DNA from 2 places in the Methylosinus sp. shoA genome. Region 2 is predicted to be linked to the other one. Evidence: riboswitches for the same ligand, from Rfam matches in the RefSeq annotation. Region 2 holds a riboswitch; the other holds the start of a gene.
What was found. Region 2 has a riboswitch for cobalamin ahead of AC6IW9_RS07705 (ribonucleoside-diphosphate reductase subunit alpha). Riboswitches for the same ligand answer to the same signal wherever they lie in the genome.

Region 1 (7,237 bases), 170 kb from region 2:
TTCGACAAAGCGCTCGCCGAACCGGTGAGGCCGTAGCCGCTTTCCACCGAATAGAATGGCTTCAGCGTGAAATGCGCCTTATTGCCGACATCGAAGACGATGTTGCCGAAGAGACGATTGTCGATCAATCGCTGGGTGTTGTAATCGTAATATTGATAATCCGCGCGCGCATTCCCGGTGAGGAGGCCATAATAGTCGAGCCTGTAATTGTTGCGCAGGTCCATCGCTTGCGCGTAATTGAGTGGGCGATATCGATCCTGATCGAGATCCTTGTGGATGTAGAAGATCTCGGCCTTGCCGATGTCGCCGAGCGGCACGGTCGCTCCGAGCTCGAAATTGCCGCGCTCGGTTTCGCCGCTGCCCCGCCATTTGTTCACGGTCGTCCAGGAGCCGGAAACAAACGCCTTGGCGCCGCCGGGAAGAAGACCGGTGTCGGCGCGCGCATAGGTGCGCAGCAGGCTGTAGTTTCCGACGGTCTGATTGACCTGAAATCCCGGCAGGTCCGAAGGTCGGCGGATGACGATATCCATGCTGCCGGAGGTGTTGAAGAAGCCGACCGCTTTGTCGGTCGGCACGGCGCCGCGATAGACGTCGATGTGGTCGACGTCCTCGAGATCGAGAATATCGTTGGCGGCGTCGCGGCTGGTGATCGCCAATCCTTCCACGGTGCGGCCGAAATGGCGGCTGAACTTGCCGCGGGAATTTATATTTGTCTCGCTTTCGCCGATTCCGAAAGCCGCGGCGGATTCCACATGGATCGACGGTTGCTGGTCAATCGAGCGATAGAGATTGGTCTGGCCGGCGCCGCCGACGGCGGTGATCGCGGCCGAATCGAAACGCGTCGTTGTGTTCGGCGTGTCGATCGATCTTTTGCCCATGGCCTCGGCGCGACGCTCTTTTTTCTCCCCTCCGTCGCTCTGCGACGCCACATCGATGTCGGGTAGGCGCGCGGGGGGCTCCGCTATCGCGAACCCCGTCGACAGGATGAGGCTGGAAAGAGACGCGCCTGCGAGGGTTTTCGTCGAGCCCTTCGCGGAAGCGGGACGGCGTATGCGGCGATAGGACATGATCACGGCTCTCCTTCTCCGGCCGGCGGCGACGAGGGAGGCGGTCGCGCGGTCGTTCTGACCAGACATTATCAATATGTTTGTGATATATATAGCGTATATTTGACGCATGGCCGCATGTAGCATGTGCAGAGAATCAGGCCTCCACCTCGAAGGCAGGACGAGCTTGCCTCGACGGCAGGCAGGCGGGCGTAATTTTGCACGTTTTAACAACTATATAACTATAGGTTGCCGTTGGCTCCGGCCTGCTATCATAAGGAGCTTCCCGCGCGCCCGAGCAGGATGTCGCCCTGCGAGCAGGAAGGTCTGGTCTTCATCATGCTAAAGGCGTAAATGTATTTCGTGGCGTATCGGCCAGACAGAGGAGCGCTGCATGAAGAAAATATCAGAAATGGCGGTATCGATGTCAGATGCCGGCTACTTCTATCGGCCAGAACCTCTGGGTGCTGCGTCACTGCGAGGCGAGGATCTCGCGCGGGAGCGTCTTCGCTCTCCTCGGCCCCAATGGGCGCGGCAAGACAACCTTACTGTATCTGCTCGTCGGAGCTCTGAAGCCTTGCAAAGGAAGCCTCGTCGTGAGCGGTCGGGTCGCTTTCGTCCCGTAACTGTTCGAAGTGGGGTTATGGCGCTGATGGGCCGCGCGCGAAAGATCGGTCTGTTCTCGCAACCCTCGCGCGCCGACGAAGAGGCCGCGCCGGCCGCGCTCGATCGCTTCGGAATGGCTCATCACGCCGCACGGCCGTTTCACGAGCTCTCGGGCGGCCAGCGCCAGCTCGTGATCTTCGCGCGGGCGCTCGTGGCGGAGGCCGACATTCTCATATTGGACGAACCGACGTCGGCGCTCGACCTCGAGAACCAAGCTCTCGTCCTAGAGCGCATCGCTTCGCTCGCGCGCGAGGACGGATTGTGATGACCACGCATCATCCCCATCACGCGCTGGCGGTGGCCGACGATGCGCTGCTGATGCGAGGCGCCGGAGACTATCTCTGCGGCTCGGCGCGCGATATTCTTTCCGAGCAGAATCTGGGATCGCTCTATCGCGCGCCGCTGAAGCGGCTCGCCTTCGAGCATGAAGGCAAAGAGCTCGAGACGATCGCTCCTGTTCTGATGCCGCGTCGCGCCGTCGAAGCCGATCGGGCGTACAATGCCGCGCTCTGAAACGCGGCGGCCGAGCGAAGGGCCACCACAACCGCCGACGGCAGCGCTCGATGGACAATGAATCGCCGTCTGCCCACCCGTCGCCATGATCAAAAATTTGGATCGATATGCGCACTCTCGTCTGTCGTATCGCCGAGACGCGAACAGCCGGAATGCGCCCGCGCAGGACATGTTACGACTCCATCTCGAACTGGCATCGCGCGCAAAAAGCGTCCGGTTTCAACCCCTGTGGCGCAAAACGATCGTCGTCCTTGTCCCATTCGATCACTTGCCGATCGACCATGGCTGCGGGCTCGATCGGCGCGAGCTCATCGAGCCGATCGTGCGTCAGCACGAACCGCCGGGATGCTGGCTGAGATGGCGCGGCGCGCCCATGAGCTGACGGGCGAGATCGAGCGTCAGGCGCAGCCGTCGATCGGAGAGATTGAGGTTCAGCGCCTCGACATGCTTGTCCTCGACGCCATCGTCCGACCATCCCCAGACCTGAGAGGACAGCATCTTGATCAGGTCCTCGGTGAGGCCGAGCGCCTTGCCCACGTCGCGGATCGCGCCCTTGGTGCGGTAGCGAATGACAGTCGAGCAGAGGGCAGCGTGGTCACGGCCATATTGCTTGAAGATCCACTGCATCACCACCTCCCGCTTTTCATGTTCGAAATCGACGTCGATGTCGGGCGGCTGGCAACGTTCCTCGCTGACGAAGCGCTCGAACAGCAAATCATTCCTCGCCGAATCGATCGAGGTGATGCCCAACACGTAGCAGAAAGCCGAGTTCGCCGCGGAGCCGCGGCCCTGGCAGAGAATGTCCTTCGAGCGGGCGAAGCGCACGATCGAATGCACCGTTAGGAAATAAGTTCAGCTTCTCGATCAGCGTGAGTCTGGCGCAGTGTCCGCACCACATCATCGGGCAAGTCTGTCAAACGCCATCGAAACGGGACCCCGCATTTGCATACCCCTTTCGAGCGCGCGGTTTCCGCCGTTGTCGGCGTGACGGAGGGCGGGCGTAGCCCGACCGCAGTCATGCCGACAACAGCGGCGGCTCGACCGGATGCGCATCATCGATCTCCTTGCGGAGGTGCACGGATGGACGGGCTTCTCAGAGCGCTTTCTCCATCTGCGCAGCGGCGCGCCGCCGGAGGACATTCTCGCGCTGATGACCGCCTTGCTCGCCGACGCCACCAATCTCGGCCTCGCACGGATGGCGCGCAGCTCCACCGTCTCCACGCATTCCAAGCTGCTCTGGACCGCCGAATGGCATGTGCGGGACGAAACCTATCAGGCGGCGCTCGCCTGTCTTGTCGATGCGATTCACGCGCCGGCATGCCATTGGCGGAGGGGCGGAAGCGACGCAAAAGGTCGAGCTTCTTCTCGCCGAAGCGCGCGATGTCGGTGAAGGCCTCCGCCCCGGCCAGCACGGCGAGCAGGGACAAGAGCAAGATCTCGTCGAGCGGATACATCACCTTGCCGGGCCGCCGTTCGTCCGGCATGTCGTTGAAATAGTGCAGAAACACCGTCGTCTCGGCCAAAGCCGCGCAATCCGACCCGCTCTCGTCCATCGACTTGACCTCCTGCCCGAACCACAGGAGGTCGACTGATTCAGCACGAAAGCGATCTGTCACCTACTTCTTCACCCGATCGCCCCGGCCCGGCCTCGCCTCGAGCTTGACTCGCGCGCAGTCTCGCCTATGACTTATCGTCGATGGTTCCCCGTGAGGGATCGAATGGGAATGCGGTGAGCGTCGGCGGCGGCGCGATTCCGCGGCTGCCCCCGCAACTGTGAGCGGATAGCCGAAGACCGAAAGCCACTGGAGCAAGCGTTCCGGGAAGGCGGTCAGAGCGGCGAGGACCCGCGAGCCAGGAGACCTGCCATCATTCGTGGTCACGCGCGAGAGCGTCGGGCGGGGTGCACCGATGCGGCCGAGACCCGTTCGATGGACGGGTCGAGACCTTCGCAGTGACGGCCCACGTCACGCTGCGAGCGTTTCGTCCATGTCTTTCCATTCCGCGCGGTCCGCGTGTCTCGGCGCGCCGCTCTTTTCTGCTTCTCTCTTTGCGTTTCTTCCCGTTCTCGCCGCCGCGCAGGAGGCGCTGCCGACCGTCGAGATCGGCGCCGCGACCGTCGTCTCCGCTGATCGCGTCGAAGAGCCGGCGTCGCGCGCCGCCTCCGCCATCACTGTCGTCTCGGCCAAGGAGATCGAGAAGCGCGCCGGAACCGGTCTCGTCGAGGCTCTGCGCGGGACGCCCGGGCTCGACCTCTATTCATCCGGCGGCGTCGGAACGCAGAGCTTCGTCTATCTGCGCGGCGCAACGCCCGGCCAGACCCTCGTGCTCATCGACGGCGTGCGCATCGGCGATCCGTCCTCGACCGACGGCTCGGTCGATTTCGGCGCCCTCGTCGCCACCGACATCGAACGCATCGAGGTGCTGCGCGGACCGCAATCGTCGCTCTACGGCTCGAACGCCATGGGCGGCGTCATCGACATCATCACACGCAAGGGCGAGGGCGCGCCGAAAGGGTCCGTCCTCTTCGAAGGCGGCTCCTATGGAACGATCCATACCCGCGCGAGCCTTTCGGGAAGCGAGGGACAGCTTTGGTACGCCTTCGCGATCGATGCGCTGCATGTCGACGGACATCCGCGCTTCGGCTATCGCATCACGCGGCCGCTCACCATCGGCGACGGGGTGACGCCGCCGCCGCCCCTGCCGTCCGACGATCCGACCAACAAGGGCGGCGCCAGCGCGAGGCTCGGCTATCGCATTTCGGAGGAACTCTCGGTCGAGGCCGCCTTCATCGGCTACGATAGTGCGATCCGCTTCGACAATCCTTTCGCCTTCTCGCCGGCCGACGTGTTCGACCGCGAAAATCATTCCCATTCGTCCTTCGGCCAGGGCTATGTGCGCATCGACGCCGATCTCATCGACCGCAGGCTCCATAATCGGCTGGTCCTGTTCGGCAATGTGATCGACCGCGACGTCTGGCAGCCGAACGCCTGCTTCGATGCGAGCTTCGCCTCCTTCGACTGCCGGACCGGATCGCGCGGCGAGCGCCGCGGGCTCGAATATCAGGGCGATCTGACGCTCGATTCCTTTGGCCTCCTCACCTTCGGCGCCCGCGAGGAGACGGAGGCGGTCCACACGTCGCAAGAACCGGCGCCGGCGGGAAGCTTCACGCCGATCGACGCCGCGCAGACGACCCATTCCGGCTTCGCCCAGCACAAGCTCACCGTGTTCGACCGCTTCGATCTCTCCTATGGCGGCCGCATCGACGCCGTCGAGGCCAATCACACTTTCGGCACGTGGCGCGCGACCGCCGCCTATCGTGTCGAGGAGACAGGGACGAAGCTCAAGGCCAGCGCCGGAACGGGCGCGCGCATCGCCTCGCTCTATCAGCGCTTCAGCCAATATGGCGACCCGCGCCTGAAGCCGGAAACGAGCCTCGGCTATGACTTCGGCTTCGATCAGACCCTGTTCGGCGATCGCCTGTTCGCCTCGGTGAGCCTGTTCGAGAACGACTTCCGCGAGCTCATCGAATATGGCTCGTCGCCGACCTGCACGGCGACGCAAGTCTTCGGCTGCTATTTCAATGTCGGCCGGGCGCGGACCCGCGGCGTCGAATTTTCGGGCGAGGCCGCGCTCGTTCCGTCCGAATGGCGCCTGAAGGCGAGCTACACGCATCTCGTCGCCGAGGATCTCGCCGAGAACGTCGGCCTGTTGCGCCGCCCGCGCGACAAGGCCATGGCCGCGCTCGTCTACACCGGCGTTCCGGGCCTCGAGCTCGAGGCGCGGCTCAATCTGGCCGGGCCTCGCGCCGATTACGACTTCGTCAAATCGCGACGCGTGACGCTCTCGACCTATGCGCGGCTCGACCTCTTCGCCGATTACAGGGTGAACGAGCTTCTGTCCGTCTTCGCGCGCATCGAAAATATGAGCGATGCGCGCTATGAGGAAGTCTACAATTACGGAACGGCCGGGCGATCCGTCTATGGCGGCGTGAGGCTGAAATGGTGACCTCGAACAGGAGACTTCGGATGACGCTTTCTCTCGATCGTTTCGGCGGCCCCCGCCTCGCATGGCTCGCCGCCTTTCTCGCCGTCGGCGCTTTCACCACTTTCGGCGTCGCCTGCGCGGCGCCCTTCGCCGCCTTTGCGGCGATAGCCGCTCTCACAAATCCGCGCGGCGCCGCATTGGCGCTGACGGCCTTCGTCTGGCTCGTCAATCAGATCGTCGGCTACGCCTTCCTGCATTATCCGACCGATCTCGAGACGCTCGGCTGGGGCGGCGCGCTGCTCGCCGTCGCGCTGCTCGGCTGCGAGACCGCGCGTGTCGTCGCGCCGCGCGCCGGAGCCGTCGCCGCCTTCGTCGCGAGCTTCGTCGCCTATGAAGGCGCGCTCTATCTCGCCACTGTGGCGACGGGCGGCGTCACGACGCATTATGCGCCGGAGAGCGTGGCGCGCATCTTCGCCATCAACGCGGTCGTCTTCGCGGGGTTGTTCGCGGCGGGCCGGCTCGCTGCGGCGATCGCCGCGCGCCGTGCGCGCCTCGCCTATAGCTGAGCGTCGCGGCGCCGATCGGCCGTGCCGACCCATCGCGCGAGCGCGAGGCTCGCGGCGACGAAACGCCGCTCGGCGAGCAGGCCCTTCGCGCGCTCCTCTATGTCGGCTGTCGCGGCGCGGCCCTCGTCGGGCGTCTCCGACATGCGCGGCAGCTCGACCGATGTGAGCGCCGCGAGCTTTTCGATATCCTCGTCGACCAGCGCGGCGAGCCGGGCGCGCCGCTCGCCTTCGACGCGCAGCCGGCCGTCCGCGCATTGCGGCGTCGCGGCGAGCGACCGCAATATGCCCGCCCGCGCGAGCGTCAGGAGGAAGTGCCGCAGATATCCCCTGCGTGGAAAGGCTTCCTGGTCGCCGATGATCTCATTCACGCGGCGCATCGCCTCCAGCACGCCGGCGCCGGGATCGGCGTTGACGAAATCCCCGCGCTGCGGCGGCGCGCCGTCGAATCGAAGCATTTCCGTC
Region 2 (7,237 bases):
GTCAGATAGCCGTTTTGGATCGTCACCTTCGGCGGGTGATCGAAGGTGAGCTCGAAGACCGCGCCGAGCACCCAGGGACCGACGGTGAGCCGCCGCCAATGATCTCCAAAGAGCTCCTGGACGAGCCGAGCGAGAGTCTCCTCCGAGGCGTCGAAATAACTGTAGCGTGTCTGCGAACCGTCCGGATTGTCGATCAGCTCGTGACGAGCAGCCAGACCTGCCATTCCACTTTCTCCGGTAAAGGCGGGACGCCGCGCTGCGGCGTCCCTGCAAAGATCGAATCCGTCCTTCCTCAGGCGCGTGGCTGCGCCATTCGGACAGGAGCGAGGAGCGACCGCCCGACGAAAGCGGCTATTTCCGCGATCGCGAGCAATCCGACGAAGGTCGCGGAATCGAGCGCGGAGAGATAGGCCAGACCGTCGAGCGTGAACCCTTCGACTCCTCCCATGAGCGACGCCGCGACGATCATGAGACCGCGGAAGACGATCTGGCTCACGAGGAAGCCCGCGACGATCGCCGCTGCGGCCCCGAACCGCGCCAGGCCGCCGCCGACGGTCTGCACGGCTACGGCAGTCGCGACCATGGAAGCGAGCAGTATCGCGGACCAGATCAGCGAGTCGAAAGCAACCGGATAATTCAGCATCGTGAAGCCGACCAGCTGATTGGCGAGCCACGCAGACGCCGCCACGAGCGCGGCGTCGCGCCTCGGCAGGGTGATCGCCGCGAGAGCGGCGAAAGCCGCGAAGGGCGCCGCGCAGGCGAGAGCGCCGCTGAGCAGCGCCGCGCTCGCGACCAGCAGCGCGATCCAAAGGGCTCGTGCGTGAATTCGGTAGAGCATCATTCGTCTCCTTTGTTGGTCGATCGATACGATGAAGTCAAATCGGAGCCGGCTCGACTCTCTGTCGGCGGCGGGTCGAAGGACGGCTCGCGCGCCGCCGATGCGCAAAGGCGAATAGCGGAGCGACGCGCTCCACTCACCATGTGAGCTTCACGCCGCCATAGACCGCCCGCGCCGTCGTTCCATAATTATTGGTTTCCTCATAGCGTGTATCGCCGATATTCTCGATGCGGGCGAAAACCGAGAAAAGGTCGTCGAACTTATAGCTGCCGAACAGATCCACTCTCGCATAGGACGCGAGCGAGACGCGCTTGGAATAGACCCAGTCGGTGGCGGGAACCGCGCCGGTCGCGACCACGCGCGCCTCGAGCTCGAGCTTCGGGATGCCGGTGTAGATGACGGAGACCGATCCCTTGTCGCGCGGCCGCAGCGTGAGCGTCTGATCCTTGGCGCGGTCGATCGCGGCGAGATGCGTGTAGGACCCGCGCACGCGCCATTCGTCCGGGACGATCACCGCCTCGCCCGAAAATTCGACGCCTTTCATCTCCGCGCGTCCGACATTGTAATAGCAGCCGCCGAAAGCGGCGATCTGAACCGCCGTGCAGCCCGACGAAACCCCATAGCCGATGAGATTCTGATATCGGCTGTCGAACAAGCTGACCGACAGCAGCGCCCGCCCCGAGAACAGCTTCTGATCGACGCCGACGTCGAATCCCGTGCTCCGCTCCGGCAACAGCTTCGGGTCGCCATATTGGCTGAACCGCTGGAAGAGCGACGCCACGCGCGCGCCCGTTCCCGCCGTCGCCCGGAATTTCGTGCCGGTCTCCTCGAGACGGTAGGCGGCGGTCGCGCGCCATGTCGCGAAGGTGCTGTTGTTGTCGACCGCGTCGATGCGGCCGCTCGTGGTGAAGTCGAATCGGTCCAGCACCGTGAACTGATGTTGCGCGAATCCCGAATGCGTCGTCTGCGCCGCATCCGTCGGCGTGAATGTTCCGAGAGGCGCCGGGTCCTGCGAGGTGTGCAGCGACTCGGTCTCGTTCCGCGCGCCGAAGCTGACGAGCCCGAACTCTTCGAGCTTCAAATCGCCCTGATATTCGAGCCCGCGCCGGCCGCCGCGATAGCCGAGCCGGCAGTCGAAGGAGTTCCAGGACAAGTCGTAGCAGGATTCCGTCACCCAGACGTCTCTGTTCGTGACATTGCGGAACAGGGTGAGCCGGTTGTGCAAACGATGGTCGAACAGATCAAGATCGGCGCGCAGATAGCCTTGAGCGAATGACGCGTGCTGATGATTGTTCGGACTGTAGACGTTCGTCGGGTCAAACGCGCTCGGATTGTCGAAGCGGATCGATGCGTCATGCCCGTTGAACGCGCCTTCGACGGAGAAGTCGTTGGAAAAGCGATAGCCGAGGCGAGCGCTCGCGCCGCCGCGATTGGTGGGGTCGCCGGCCGGCAGAGGCGGCAGAGAGGTCACGCGATCCGCCATCGTCAGCGGCCGCGCGATGCGATAGCCGTAGCGGGGAAAGCCGTCGGTGTGCAGCGCGTCGATGGCGAAGGCGTAGGACAAATCGCCCTCCCCGCCCGAAACCGCGGCGCGCGTATGGGCCGTTCCGTAGGTTCCGCCTTCCGCGAGCACGGAGCCGCGCGGCTTGCCTGCGCCTTTGCGGGTGATGAGGTTGATCACGCCGCCCATCGCGTCCGAGCCGTAGAGAGCCGATTGCGGGCCGCGCAGAACCTCGATCCGCTCGAGGTCGAGAATTGCAAAGCCGCCGAGATCGGCCTCGCCGCCGCCGCTCGAAGGATCGCCGATGCGGACGCCGTCGATCAGCAGCAGCGTCTGGCTCGGCGTGGAGCCGCGCAGGACGACATTGTACTGCGCGCCTGGTCCCCCGAAGCCGTAGATATCGAGACCCGGAACGCCGCGCAGGACGTCGGTCAATCCGAGCGAGCCGCGCTTCTCGATTTCGGCGGGCGTCACGACCGACACGGAGGCGGCCGTGCGCGTGGCCGGCTCCTCGACGCGGTCGGGCGTCACGACCGTGCCCACTTCGATTTCCGGCAGAACCTCCTGCCCCTGCGTTGGGGACGTAAGAGCGGCGAGGACGAAGGCGGAGAAAATGGTGGACGCGCGCAGGACGTGCGCGACCGAGCCGTCGATGACGGCTCGCGAGACTTGCATGTGCATGAGTTCGAGACCAGCAGCAGACGTGGACCGTCACTGCGAAAGGTCTCCACCCGTGCGCACGCGCACGAGGCGCGCATGTCAGCGGGTTTCGGCCGCCTCGGTGCACCCCGCCCGACGCCTTCGCGCGTGACCACGAATGATGGCAGGTCTCCTGGCTCGCGGGTCGTCGCCTCGGACGGCCTTCCCAAGGTCGCATGGAACCCCAGTGGCTTCGTTCGTCCTCGGCTCGCCGCTCACAGTTGCGGGGGCAGCCGCGGCATTGCGCGCCCGGAAGCGCGCGCACCGCATTCACTTTTCATCCCTTAAAGGGAACCATCGCCGATCATGTAACCGTCGAACGCAGAATCAGTCAAGCCCGCGACAGATCGCTCGAGACAGATCGCTCGAAGCAATATTGTTCAGCCAGCTATTGACAGCTGCATCGAACCGACCCCAACATATAGATGTTCTCGGTCTCTGGATTCGTTTCCAGAGCTAAGAGGGAATTCGGTGAGCCGAAAGGCGAATCCGAAGCTGCCCCCGCAACTGTGAGCGGTGAGCGCGATCAAAGACGCCACTGGCGCGAATGCGCTGGGAAGGCTGATCGCGCCGCGACCCGCGAGCCAGGAGACCTGCCGCGAACATTTTCGTCCACGGGCGGGGCGTCCGGAGGTCGCTGGCGGTCCTGCGCTCTATATCGCACGGACGATGCTCGCTGCTTCCTGCGTCCGTCCTCACGCGAGCGGGGCATCGCATGACGCAGGCGGCGTTCGATTTCGACAAGCACGGCCATCTCGTAAAGATATTTCCGACGCGACAGAGCGCGCACATTCGCGCCTTGCATTCCCCGCCGCCGCAACCCTTGGCCAAGCCGCCGACGCCCGGCGATCTTCGGCTCGACCATTCGCGCGACGCTCTTCTGACGCCCTTCGGCAAGGCGACGCTCGACGATCGCTATCTGCTTCCGGGCGAGAGCTATCAGGATATGTTCGCCCGCGTCTCTTGCGCCTATGCGGATGACGCAGCCCATGCGCAGCGCCTCTACGACACCATGTCGCGTCTCTGGTTCATGCCGTCGACGCCGATTCTCTCCAATGGCGGCACGACGCGCGGCCTGCCGATCTCCTGCTTTCTCAACTCGGTTCCAGATTCGCTGGAAGGCATCGTCGCGATCTGGAACGAGAATGTCGCTCTCGCCTCTAACGGTGGCGGCATCGGCACCTATTGGGGGCGCGTGAGGTCCATCGGCGAAAAGGTGAGAGGCAATGGCGAGACGTCCGGCATCGTTCCGTTCATTCACGTCATGGACGGCCTGACGCTGGCGATCAGCCAGGGGTCGCTGAGAAGAGGCTCCGCGGCCGTCTATCTCGACATTCATCACCCCGAAATCGAGGAGTTTCTGGAAATCCGAAAGCCGACCGGCGACTTCAACCGCAAAGGCCTCAATCTGCATCATGGCGTCAATGTCACCGACGCCTTCATGGAGGCCGTCGCCGCCGGAGCGCCCTTCGCGCTCAGGAGCCCGAAGACCGGCGAGACGGTCAGGTCGGTCGACGCGCGGCAATTATGGCAGCGCATCCTCGAGACGCGCATCCAGACCGGCGAGCCCTACCTGCTGTTCATCGACCAGGTGAACCGGGCCCTGCCGAAGCATCAGCGCGATCTGGGCCTGCGCGTCTCCACGTCGAACCTCTGCAGCGAGATCACTCTTCCGACCGGCGAGGACCATCGCGGCGAAGAGCGCACGGCCGTCTGCTGCCTCGCCTCCCTCAATCTCGAAACCTGGGATCAATGGGAGAGCGACCCGAGGTTCGTCGAAGACGTGCTGCGAATGCTCGACAATGTGCTGACCGCTTTTGCCGACGGCGCGCCCGACACGCTCGCGCGGGCGCGCTATTCGGTCCTGCGCGAACGTTCCGTCGGGCTCGGGGTGATGGGTTTCCACTCCTTTCTTCAGGCGCGCGGAATTCCGTTCGAGAGCGTCGCCGCCAAATCCTGGAACAAGGCGATCTTCCGAAAGATACGCGTCGAAGCCGACGCCGCCTCGGTCCTCCTCGCGGAAGAGCGCGGGGCCTGCCTGGACGCCGCCGAGCGGGACATGCGGGCGCGGTTCAGCCACAAGCTGTCGATCGCGCCGACCGCTTCGATCAGCATCATCTGCGGCGGAACGAGCGCCTGCATCGAGCCGGTCCCAGCCAACATCTATACGCACAAGACGCTCTCCGGCGCCTTCAGCGTCCGCAATCCCCATCTCGAGCGCCTGATCGAAGCGAAGGGACTCGACAAGGAAGCGACATGGCGCTCGATCCTCGAACAGGAAGGATCCGTGCAGCATCTCGACGCGCTGAGCGATGCGGAGAAAGCCGTCTTCCGCACGGCCTTCGAGATCGACCAGAGATGGATCATAGAGCTCGCCGCCGATCGCGCCCCGTTTATTTGCCAGAGCCAGTCGATCAATCTCTATCTGCCTGCCGACATCGACAAATGGGACCTGCACATGCTGCATTGGAAGGCGTGGGAGCTCGGCCTCAAGAGCCTCTATTATTGTCGCTCGAAGTCCTTGAGCCGCGCCGGATTCGCCGGCCGCATCGAGAATGCCGCCTCCGCCGGACATTCCGCTCCTCGCCGCGACTACGAGGAGTGCCTCTCATGCCAGTGATCGAGCTCTCGGGCCTCTCGCTCGCCGACGCCGATCCGCGCTCGCTCATCGGCTCGGGGCGCGTCGGCCTGCTGACGGCGACCGGCTCCTACGACGTCGAGCGCTACCCTTGGGCCTATGATTTCTGGAAGCGCCAGCAGCAGACCCATTGGATGGGCGAGGAAGTGCCGCTCGGCGCCGATATCAAGGATTGGGCGTCGGAACGCGTCAGCGACGCCGAACGGTCATTGCTCACGCAGATATTCCGCTTCTTCACGCAATCGGACGTGGAGGTCGGCGACAACTACCTGAAGCGTTACATTCCTCTGTTCCAGCCGCTCGAAATCCAGATGATGATGGCGGCGTTCTCCAATATGGAGACCGTGCACATCGACGCCTATGCGCTCCTGTTGAAGACGCTCGGAATGCCGAAGACCGAATTCGCCGCTTTTCGCGACTATGCCGAAATGCGCGCGAAAGCCGATTACATGCACACATTCGGAGTCGACACGGTCGCGGATGTGGCGCGCACGCTCGCCATGTTCGGCGCCTTCACGGAAGGCATGGCGCTCTTCGCCAGCTTCGCCATGCTCCTCAACTTCCCGCGCCATGGCAAAATGAACGGCATGGGCCAGATCGTCACCTGGTCGGTGCGGGACGAGAGCCTGCATTGCGAAGGAATCATTCGGCTCTTCCATGAATGGAGCCACGAAACCGGAGCAGTGACCCGCGCCGTGCGCGACGATATCCTCGATGTCGCCCGCACCATGGTCGGGCTCGAGGAGCGCTTCATCGATCTCGCTTTCGCTCTGGGCGACGTCGAAGGCATGAACGCGGACGACATCAAGAAATATGTGCGCTTCATCGCCGACTGGCGGCTGGCGCAATTGAAATTGCCCGGGCTCTTCGGATTTTTTTCCGGCGACGAAGAGCAAAGGCAGATCGAGCCGCATCCTCTGCCTTGGATCACGGAAATTCTCAACGGCGTCGAGCACGCCAATTTCTTCGAGCAGCGGTCGACCGAATATTCGAAAGGCGCCACGCGAGGAAGCTGGGAAGGACCGGATGGCGTCTGGGCCGCGTTCGATCGGGTCGAACGATCGGCGATACGTCGGCTGACCAGATAGCGTAACGCCATTGGCGCAGTCGCCCTATACAGCAACGAGGATGCGACAGAGACGCACCTCGGTGGTCGTCATCGCTCATGTCGCTCGGACAGAGCGCTTCCATAAACCGCTGTCGCCCCGAAGGCGCGTAAAGGACAAAGTCGGATGACATCGCTCGACAGTTTCAAATCCCTGGAGACGCTAGAGGTCGAAGACGACGCCTATCACTATTTCTCGCTGAAGGCCGCCGAGGCCAATGGGATCGAGGGCGTCTCGCGCCTGCCCTATTCGCTGCGCGTGCTGCTCGAGAATCTGCTGCGCAACGAGGACGGGCGCTCCGTCACCAAGGAGCATATCGAAGGCTTCTCGAAATGGCTCGCCGAGAAGGGCAAGGCGGGGCGCGAGATCGCCTTCCGCCCGGTGTGCGGCTGATGCAGGATTGTCAAACGCCATCGAAACGGGACCCCGCATTTGCATCCAAAAGGGACCCCTTT

Region 1: it holds a riboswitch for cobalamin, as region 2 does, so the genes downstream of both, AC6IW9_RS07050 (TonB-dependent receptor plug domain-containing protein) here and AC6IW9_RS07705 (ribonucleoside-diphosphate reductase subunit alpha) in region 2, are expected to answer to the same signal.

Annotation. Positions count from the first base shown of each region.
Region 1 is NZ_AP046091.1:1,547,036-1,554,272, forward strand. It holds gene AC6IW9_RS07020 (TonB-dependent receptor) at 1-878, opposite strand, end outside; partial or broken gene AC6IW9_RS07025 (ABC transporter ATP-binding protein) at 1,478-1,977, shown strand; gene AC6IW9_RS07030 (hypothetical protein) at 1,977-2,225, shown strand; partial or broken gene AC6IW9_RS07035 (PHP domain-containing protein) at 2,470-3,074, opposite strand; gene AC6IW9_RS07040 (Tn3 family transposase) at 3,271-3,615, shown strand; partial or broken gene AC6IW9_RS07045 (transposase family protein) at 3,590-3,778, opposite strand; cobalamin riboswitch at 3,906-4,107, shown strand; gene AC6IW9_RS07050 (TonB-dependent receptor plug domain-containing protein) at 4,212-6,230, shown strand; gene AC6IW9_RS07055 (hypothetical protein) at 6,251-6,775, shown strand; gene AC6IW9_RS07060 (hypothetical protein) at 6,766-7,237, opposite strand, start outside.
Region 2 is NZ_AP046091.1:1,713,342-1,720,578, reverse strand. It holds gene AC6IW9_RS07720 (DUF7676 family protein) at 1-224, opposite strand, end outside; gene AC6IW9_RS07715 (hypothetical protein) at 293-841, opposite strand; gene AC6IW9_RS07710 (TonB-dependent receptor plug domain-containing protein) at 975-3,014, opposite strand; cobalamin riboswitch at 3,145-3,352, opposite strand; cobalamin riboswitch at 3,454-3,653, shown strand; gene AC6IW9_RS07705 (ribonucleoside-diphosphate reductase subunit alpha) at 3,754-5,658, shown strand; gene AC6IW9_RS07700 (ribonucleotide-diphosphate reductase subunit beta) at 5,649-6,764, shown strand; partial or broken gene AC6IW9_RS07695 (hypothetical protein) at 6,909-7,163, shown strand.